One region of the Pallidibacillus thermolactis genome, then DNA from elsewhere that is predicted to be linked to it. Evidence: riboswitches for the same ligand, from Rfam matches in the RefSeq annotation. Region 1 holds a riboswitch; each other region holds the start of a gene.
What was found. A riboswitch is a leader RNA that binds a small molecule or an ion and turns the genes downstream of it on or off. The one in region 1 is predicted to bind S-adenosylmethionine.
Positions count from the first base shown of each region.

Region 2: it holds a riboswitch for S-adenosylmethionine, as region 1 does, so the genes downstream of both, OEV82_RS03335 (methionine ABC transporter ATP-binding protein) here and OEV82_RS08795 (Fur-regulated basic protein FbpA) in region 1, are expected to answer to the same signal.
Region 3: it holds a riboswitch for S-adenosylmethionine, as region 1 does, so the genes downstream of both, ssuE (NADPH-dependent FMN reductase) here and OEV82_RS08795 (Fur-regulated basic protein FbpA) in region 1, are expected to answer to the same signal.

Region 1 is NZ_JAOUSE010000024.1:3,142-6,224, reverse strand. Features, by position in the region: gene OEV82_RS08810 (hypothetical protein) at 1-190, opposite strand, end outside; SAM riboswitch class I at 341-445, shown strand; gene OEV82_RS08805 (hypothetical protein) at 527-853, shown strand; gene OEV82_RS08800 (YpzI family protein) at 919-1,059, shown strand; SAM riboswitch class I at 1,128-1,235, shown strand; gene OEV82_RS08795 (Fur-regulated basic protein FbpA) at 1,287-1,487, shown strand; gene OEV82_RS08790 (hypothetical protein) at 1,935-2,183, opposite strand; gene OEV82_RS08785 (CHY zinc finger protein) at 2,426-2,758, shown strand; gene OEV82_RS08780 (glutathione peroxidase) at 3,006-3,083, opposite strand, start outside.
Region 2 is NZ_JAOUSE010000005.1:77,484-80,566, forward strand. Features, by position in the region: gene OEV82_RS03320 (toprim domain-containing protein) at 1-171, shown strand, start outside; gene OEV82_RS03325 (thioredoxin family protein) at 218-526, shown strand; gene OEV82_RS03330 (hypothetical protein) at 602-943, shown strand; SAM riboswitch class I at 1,102-1,216, shown strand; gene OEV82_RS03335 (methionine ABC transporter ATP-binding protein) at 1,387-2,412, shown strand; gene OEV82_RS03340 (methionine ABC transporter permease) at 2,405-3,073, shown strand.
Region 3 is NZ_JAOUSE010000008.1:3,587-6,669, reverse strand. Features, by position in the region: gene OEV82_RS04585 (NAD(P)H-dependent oxidoreductase) at 1-233, opposite strand, end outside; gene OEV82_RS04580 (hypothetical protein) at 381-554, opposite strand; gene ssuE (NADPH-dependent FMN reductase) at 612-1,157, opposite strand; SAM riboswitch class I at 1,284-1,393, opposite strand; SAM riboswitch class I at 1,522-1,629, shown strand; gene OEV82_RS04570 (LLM class flavin-dependent oxidoreductase) at 1,708-2,757, shown strand; gene OEV82_RS04565 (ATP-grasp domain-containing protein) at 2,772-3,083, shown strand, end outside.

The DNA of each region.
Region 1 (3,083 bases):
CCAAATCTCTTACTAACGGTTTAGAAACATAAAACTTATCCTTATTACTCATTTCAATTGGATTATCATTTTTCGGAATGTAGTGAACATGCATCGGAATCAATTTGTCATGATTGGCTACTTCTTCTCCAGAACAACCAACAAGCCCTATCAACAACGCAATAGTTATAAAATAGTTCAATTTTCGCATGCTGAAACCTCACCCTATCTATTTGTTCAAGAATAGGTTGGCTAATATTTTGCAATTTATACAATTGGATAGGCTTTTTTATTTTTATAAATTTTCATTCAACGCCTTTACGTAAAGTAAAATTTATGATAAACTAGAACCAACTGAATATGGTTATCAAGAGTGAATGAGAGACCTGGCTCGATGACTTCACAGCAACCTGCCCTTTCAGGTAAGGTGCTCCAACCAGCAAAGCATTGCTTTGGATGATAACGAACGGCTGAACGCTCTTTGTTGCATCCTGCAATGAAGAGCTTTTTTTCGTTCGTTTCAAAACAAATATAGGAGTGAAACGAAATGAATGTAAGTGGTTTTATAAGAGGGTATATGTCGAAAAACATGACCGGAGAAACGTTTTTCATGAAAGTTGCCGATACTATCGAGAAACAATTGCAAGAATGGGATCCAACATATCACGTACTTTTACTAAAATTTAAAGACTACGTACTCATTGTTCAAAAAGGGGAAACTTCTTATGAATTAACGATTTCAGAACAAGAACTTGCTCAGCATCAAAGTCGTTCTCCCTTCTCCTTAGATCACAAAATTTGGTGCGTGTTACAACAGGAAGGTTTACAAATTGTAAAAGGTAAAGGAAACTACATAGACCACTGTATCTCTTAAAAAAATGGAAAGAAATGTATAATCTGTGGAATTTCGTTAAAAGTTATATGTGGGAGGTGCAGAAAATGTCAAAAGATCGCCAGGAAACGAAACTTAGAAAAAGTGGTCATGTAGCTTCAGACAGGGACCCATCCCTTGAAAATGATGGAGCAACGAAATTGTCAAGTCCAGAAGAAGCACGGAGATTAAATGACAATAAACGTTAAGCGTGTATTTCCAAGTTGACTTATCGGAATAATGGCATATAATATAAACAACCAAAACGAAGAAAATCAACTTATCCAGAGAAGTGGAGGGAATTGGCCCGATGAATCTTCAGCAACAGGTTCTGTGTATGAACACTGTGCTAAATCCAACAAGTATTTCACTTGAAAGATAAGTTGAGGTGATTGAACCTCTTCTTATTTTTCAAGGAGAGGTTTTTTAAGGAGTGATGGAATTGACACACCAAAATCGAAAAACAATAGCAGAAAGAAAAAATAAATTAATTAATAAATTAATTGCTTATAACATCTATAAAAAAGACGGTCGACATTTATATGAATTATCTTTATTTGAACTTGAACAAGAATATAAAAAACTCATCAAAGAATCGCATCCCCACGGTGAACTAAATTCAATCCATGTTAAATAAGCAAATGTTACAAGGAGTCCTGATTATTGTATCGAGGACTCTTTTTGATTGGATTATTTTTATAAATGACGAAGCCATTACCCCTTAGCCAAATAATGTTGACACAGCGGTAAAAATTTTGAGTAATATAGAAAATTTTCAATTTGAATATAACGCAATCGCTTTATAGATCCTTTACCTGTCATTAGATTAAATGAATGAAAATCCCAATTATAATTTTACCAGCTAGCTTACTCAGCTTTTGTCTATTCTAATCAAATGTGAGTGTTAAATCTGACTGCAAGATTATGTATTTCGGTTAACATAAAAATAAAAGAAAAAAAATGGAAGGAAGCAGTGCACAACTCATTAGTAACTGAATAATATCATTACGGATAATGCTGGAAATATTTTAAAAAATAGACCCATCATTCTCGGTTGATGGGTTCAACCTTGTTCAGGCTCGTTTTATTCAATTTTCGATCGCTTCTCAACCAAATTTTTCGTTCCACTATAAAATCCGCTGGCCGATAATCCGAGCATAATACCGACTAAAACTCCTTCTTTCGGTGTCACATCTACATAAACCAATGTTATTATAATTCCTAAAAAAATAGCGACAATTGGAGAGTACTTGGCTGGTAAGCCAATCTTTTTAAAGATTTCTGTAATCCCAGCAATTAATGGAATAATCGCAACATCATAGATTTCAAACATAATTCCTCCCTCCTTTGTAATAAACTATGAAATTTTCAAATATAATGGAACGGCTAGCATGGGGTAGAAAGGAATTTTTTTCCAGTGACAAGCATGAACTGGCTCTATTCATGGACATTTAAGAAGAAAATAGGATTTTAATTGAAAAACTTTCTGTAACTTGCAATCAGTATGATATAATCCATGGAAATAATTCCATTTTTGTCTAATGATGTTTCGAAGTTGAAAAAGGGGATGAGGAAATGAAAATTTACGGTTATACAATTGATAAAGCTGGAAGATGTCAGCACTATCACAGTAAGAAGGATATTATTTCTATTAAATTTAAGTGTTGCAATAAATATTATCCGTGTTATAAATGTCATGTGGAATGCGAGGACCACCCCATTCAATCTTGGAAAAAGGAAGAATATGAGGAACTTGCCATCCTTTGTGGCATCTGTAAAAAAGAACTGACGATAAATGAATACTTAAACAATGATAAATGTATTTATTGCCATGCTTTGTTTAATCCGAAATGTTCCAGTCACTACCATATTTACTTTGGTATGACCGGTCACAGTCGAACAATGTAATTTTTAATAAAAATGAAAGGTGCTGTCCTATAAGGACAAAAATAGTAGATTTTGAAAAAAGGCGGTAACTTTCCTACTTGTTTAGCTTTTGTCCATTTGTGCGGAGCATAAGTGCCAACACACGAGCTTATAGACATGCGTCAATGTGCGTCCTCGTTGTGAAGTCTGAGGCTTAGCCACTGAGTGCACGGACGCCAATGGAACAGAAAATCTACTCGGTTTTCCTTTATGGACAGCCCTCGGTGCATTAAACGACTAAAAGTTTTTCAATCTCTTCTTTTAGCTTCAAAGACGAAACATTTGATGCGAAACGACCAACAACCTG
Region 2 (3,083 bases), on a different contig from region 1:
GAAAAATTGCGAAAACAATTTAAACGGGAGCTTCCTGAGGCAAAGCATTTATATATTGACCGTATGTATCGCGAAGTAGCAACTGCACCGGATAAACATATTGCTTCCGTTTTATTACAGGCAAATATACACGTTCACACAAAATATTTAATTAATAATATAAATTGTTAACATATTATCGTATTATTTTTAGAGTCGGGAATAAAGGATGAACATCATGGAACAATGGACGAAGGAATTGTTTTTTGAACATTTAAATTCTGGAAAAAAGGGTGCGTTTTATTTATACACTCCGATGTGCGGCACTTGTCAATTGGCAGGAAAGATGTTAGAGATTGTAAGCAATACAATGCCGGATTTCCTTATTGGCAAAGCGGATTTAAATTACTTGCCAGAACTTGCGAAATCCTTTCAAGTAGAAAGTGTGCCGTGCCTTTTAATCTTTTATGAAGGTGAAATTAAAGAAAAAATATATGCCTTCCATTCTGTTACTTATATTTATGAAAAGTTAAATGTAAAAAGTTAAACGAATCATCATTTCAAAAAAAGGATTTCCTACCTAAACGCAGAAAAAGATAACAAACTGGTTAGGAGGAATCCGATGATTGATACCGCTCGACTAAAAAAGACCTTGGTGAACCATAAATTTCGTGCCCTCTTATTTCCAAACGAATCAACATATTTGAAAATAAAAACAAAAGATCAGCTGTTTACTATCCAATTGTCAAAAGAATGTATTGAAATTATTGATAATTGGGAAGGAACATCGGATGTAGTGTTATCAGGGGATTCAACAGTATTAAATGAAATTTTATATGGACATATGAAATTACAAGATGCTAAAGAATTAAATTCTATTATCGTTGAGGGGAGCTTCCGTCATCAACTCATGATGGAAGCGATCCTTTGGTTTAACCAAAAACTACCATTAACAAGTCAATGATTTTAAAAAGGGCGGTGGTTTCTTATTGAAAAAATGAATAAAAAATGACGGAATATTAAAATTTATCAAACTGTAAAAACGTGTAAAAAATTGTTGACGTCTAAATAAATAGGTGCTACAATTCTAAACATAATCAATAATTGAATAGTTAGGTCTTGCTCTTATCAAGAGAGGTGGAGGGATGTGCCCTATGAAACCCGGCAACCGTCAATACAATGGTATTGAAATGGTGCCAAGTCACACAAAGCAATTTTTTGCTTTGAAAGATAAGAGAAAGGACATACGATATATATTCGCGTGCCTTTCTACTTATCTTAGTAGAAAGGTATTTTTTATTTTATTCATTCTAATCTTTTACTCAATGAAAATTGTATTTTTACATGTTGACTTTGTTGTTTTAGAGAAATAAAAGTAAGGACATCAGAGAAGGAAGGAGGAGCATGATGATCTCCTTAAACAATGTAACAAAAGTGTTTAAGACAAAATCCGGCATGATTACTGCGGTAGATAATGTAAAAATAAATATAAAAGAAGGAGAAATATTCGGAATTATCGGGTATTCTGGTGCGGGTAAGAGCACGTTAGTCCGGATGTTTAATGGTTTAGAAAGGCCAACAAAAGGGACCATTACAATTGACGGGAAAGAAATTTCAAAGATAAGAGGTGCCGAATTACGAAAGGCACGACAAGAGATTGGAATGATATTCCAACACTTTAACTTACTATGGTCACGTACGGTTCGAGATAATATTTCGTTTCCGTTGGAAATCGCTGGTGTTCCTAAGGCGAAAAGGAAAAAACGTGTTGAAGAGTTAATAAAATTAGTAGGACTTGAAGGGAGAGAAGACGCTTATCCCTCTCAATTAAGTGGAGGTCAAAAACAAAGAGTCGGAATTGCCAGAGCTTTAGCAAATAATCCGAAAGTTTTACTTTGTGATGAAGCCACATCAGCACTTGATCCGGAAACAACGGATTCTATCCTTGATTTGCTTCTTGACATTAATAAAAAAATGGGACTTACGATCATTCTCATTACCCATGAAATGCATGTCATTCGTAAGATTGCTCATCGTGTTGCAGTAATGGAGAATGGTAAAGTTGTTGAAGTAGCGCCAGTGATGGAGATTTTCAAAAACCCAAAAACTGACATAACTAAACGCTTTGTACAACAAATTACGGATGAAGAAGAAACGATGGAGGCTGTACAACATCTTCTTGAGAAATATTCTACAGGTAAGATCGTAAAATTGACATTTATCGGGGAAACTGCGGAGCAACCCATTATTTCAGAACTTATAAAAGAACAATCGATCTCTATTAATATTCTTCAAGGTAAAATTTCTCAAACACGTACTGGATCTTATGGAACATTACTTATCCAGTTAGTAGGAGATACCGAACATATTGATAAGGCAATCGAACAGTTAAAAAAACAACAAGTTGGAGTGGAGGTGATTAGTCATGATTGAGGCCCTCTTTCCAAATGTTGAAATGGATAAGTTTTGGGAAAAAACATATGAAACTCTCTATATGACGGGAATCTCACTTGTTTTTATTTTTATATTCGGTATATTACTAGGTTTACTATTGTTTTTAACTTCTAAAGGGAATATTTGGCATAATCAGTTTATTAATTGGATGATTGCGGCTGTTGTGAATATATTCCGCGCTATTCCTTTTGTCATTTTAATCATTTTACTAATTCCATTTACGAAAGGCATTATGGGTACAATGATTGGACCGAATGCAGCTTTGCCTGCATTAATTATTGGTTCTGCACCATTTTATGCGCGAATGGTGGAAATTGGACTTAGAGAAGTCAATAAAGGGGTTATTGAAGCAGCCCAAGCGATGGGAGCAAGAACAAGTACAATTATTTTTAAAGTATTACTTCCGGAATCAATGCCTGCGATTGTATCTGGTTTAACCGTAACCGCAATAGCATTAGTTGGTTATACAGCCATTGCTGGAATTATTGGAGCAGGTGGATTAGGGAATTATGCTCACCAATATGGATTTGTCCGTGGAAATAACGACGTGACGCTATTTGGGACAATTGCAATCTTAATTATTGTATTTATCATCCAATTTATTGGAGACTTTATAACAAAGAGATTAGATAAAAGATAAGAGGGGGAAA
Region 3 (3,083 bases), on a different contig from region 1:
AAAACAGGTGAGCCAATAATAATTCCATGCGAGCTGTGTATAGACTGTTTCATTTGTTGGATAAGCGGATTTTGAGAATCAGTGTTGAAAAGTGTTTCTGGGGGAATATCTTTTACAGAAATATGTTTAACCGAAAAACCTTCTTCAATTAGTAAAAGTCCTAAATATTTAAGAACTTGTTCAGTTTCCGATATTTCATTTGGATTTCCTGAAATAATGACAACATCACTCAAATGATTCACCCTTTCATGAATGAAATTAAATTGGTATAACGTGTGACGTTACTTATTTTGCCCCCCTTTTTTCATGCTGAAAAAAGAGGGACATTTCATGAAGTATCAACAGGCTTTGTCTTCTCTCTCACTTCCTTTTAAAATTTTTTAGCAAACGTCCAAAAATTCTTCTGCAAACTCATATCGTTCATTGTGACGATTTTCCCATTTAATTCCATTAATCTTGTACTTTTTTAATTGAGGTGAAGATATTCCAACCAACTCTTCCCTTTGTGAATAGTCTAACGTACTTATTTTGCAAGCAAGGATACGAATGTTCATGATAGTTGCATGCCAAGATATTCATCGCGAATCCAAAATTGTCGTCTTCAGTCTCTTTTAAACGGTTAAATGAACCGTTTGTAAGTCGATTAAACTTTTAAAATAGTACAGTTGCTTTTTTGTTCTTTGCAAAATCTCTTCATCAACGATCGGTTTTTCCCTATATTTATCAATTTGATCGTCTTGAATAAAGATTCCTTTAAGGTTCATCCCTTTTAACGATGCAATTAACGGTTTTAAGCTATATTCTAATGCTAAAAGATGATTAGAACTTCCTCCTGTCATAAGTGGTAATACAGGTTTATGTTGAAATACATCTTGTGGAAATAAGTCGATTAAAGATTTAAATACACCGGCGTAAGCACCTTTATAAACAGGTGTTCCAACAATAAGCCCCTTCGCTTGTTGAACAGATTGTACAATGTTTTGAATGACCGGGCTAAGGTAATTGGCGGTCATGAGGTCCTCAGAAGGGACATCTTTTACAGAAAAATGTGTAACAGACATATTTTCCTTTAACAGTAATGATCCTAAATACTTTAATACTTGCTCAGATCTAGATGTTTCAGTCGGACTCCCCGAAATAATGACGACGTCACTCAATACTTTCACCTCATTTATTTAAAATAAGTTTTTTGTTTTTGGGAAATAAGAGTTGATTGTAAATTATATAAAAAAACCCCTTTTCTTAAAGAGAAAAGAGGATGATTGAAATACGATTCGAATCATTTCTTATCTCCCAAGAAAAACTTCTTGCTGGATTTAGCACCTTTCTGAATGAAATTCAGAGGTTGCTGAAGCGTCATCAGGCCAGTTCCCTCGACTTCTCTTGATAAGAAAATTATTAAATTTGTAAACTATTGTATAACTAAAAAACAGATTAGTCAAGTAGGAATTATTGGGATTATTTTGTTGACATTTCAAAAAATTTATTTTATTATAACAAACAATTAAGTAAATAGTGTTATTCTTATCGAGAGAGGTGGAGGGACATGGCCCAGTGAAGCCTCAGCAACAGGTTCTTTTTTAGAATACTGTGCTAAATCCATCAAGCGATTCGCTTGAAAGATAAGAAGAGATATGAAGTTTATCGAACTCTTTTCTTATCGGAAAAGAGTTTTATTTTTGAATACGATAGAAAGAAGGGATACAGGTGAGGTATGGATTCTGGTTACCAGTATTTGGAGGTTGGCTAAGAAACGTAGAAGATGAAAACATGCCAACAACATTTGAATATGCAAAGGAAGTGATCCAGTCTGCAGAAAATTGGGGCTATGAAGCGACTTTGATTCTTGAATTATATTTAAATGATATAAAAGGAGTCAAAAAAGATACATTAGAAGGATGGTCTCTCGCTGCAGCATTAGCAGCTGTAACAGAAAAAATTGAAATTATCCAAGCGGTACGCCCGATTTATCATAATCCAGCTGTGACTGCGAAACAGGCTGCAACAATTGATCATATTAGCCAAGGGCGTTTTACATTAAATGTCGTATCCGGTTGGTGGGAGGAAGAAGCGAAACAATACGGCGGGGACTTTACATCCCACGATGAACGGTATGAACGAACAAGTGAATTTGTTGAAATTTTAAAAGGATTATGGACCGAAGAAACTTTTTCTTATCAAGGGAAGTATTACAAAATAGAAAATACTCATCTGTTTCCGAAACCAGTGCAAAAACCGACAATAAAACTGTATGCTGGTGGTGAAAGCGATAAAGGAAAGGAAGTCATTTCCAATTATTGTGATGCTTATGTTATGCATGGTGGTACAGTTGATGAAGTGAAAGTAAAAATTGAAGATATGAAACAGCGAAGAGCAAAGGCTGGAAAACAACCTTTGGCAACCTTTGGAATGGCAGCATATGTGATTTGTCGTGATACAGAAAATGAAGCATACGCTGAGTTAGAACGTATTACAAATGTAAAAGATCTAAGTGGTTATGCAGGCTTTAAGGACTTTACGACAAAATCAGAACTTGAACAAAAGTTACAACTTCAAGATTATTCTGTTTCGAATCGTGGGTTGCGTCCGAATCTTGTCGGTACACCTGAGCAAATAGCAAAAAGAATTTTAGAATATGAAAAAGCCGGTGTAAACTTACTCTTATTGCAGTGTTCACCTCAATTAGAAGAGATGGAACGATTTGCAAAACGAGTAATGCCAAAGGTAGAAGAACTACGTGGAGCATTAACAAAATAAAAGGGGATTTGAATATGACAAAAATTTATGTAATACATGAAAATCATGAATGGACAGCCCATTTGTTTAAACGACTGGAAGAATTAAATTTACCTTATGAAGATTGGCACTTAGGAGACGGTATGGTTGATTTAACAAAAACACCACCTGAAGGGATCTTTTACAACCGCATGAGTGCATCAAGTCATACAAGAGGACATCGTTATTCACCTGAGCTTGCCCATGCTGTACTTGCTTGGTTGGAACATAATGGGAGGAAAGTGATCAATGGTAGTCGTGCGTTACAATTAGAAGTAAGTAAAGTGCGTCAATACTTAGAACTTGAA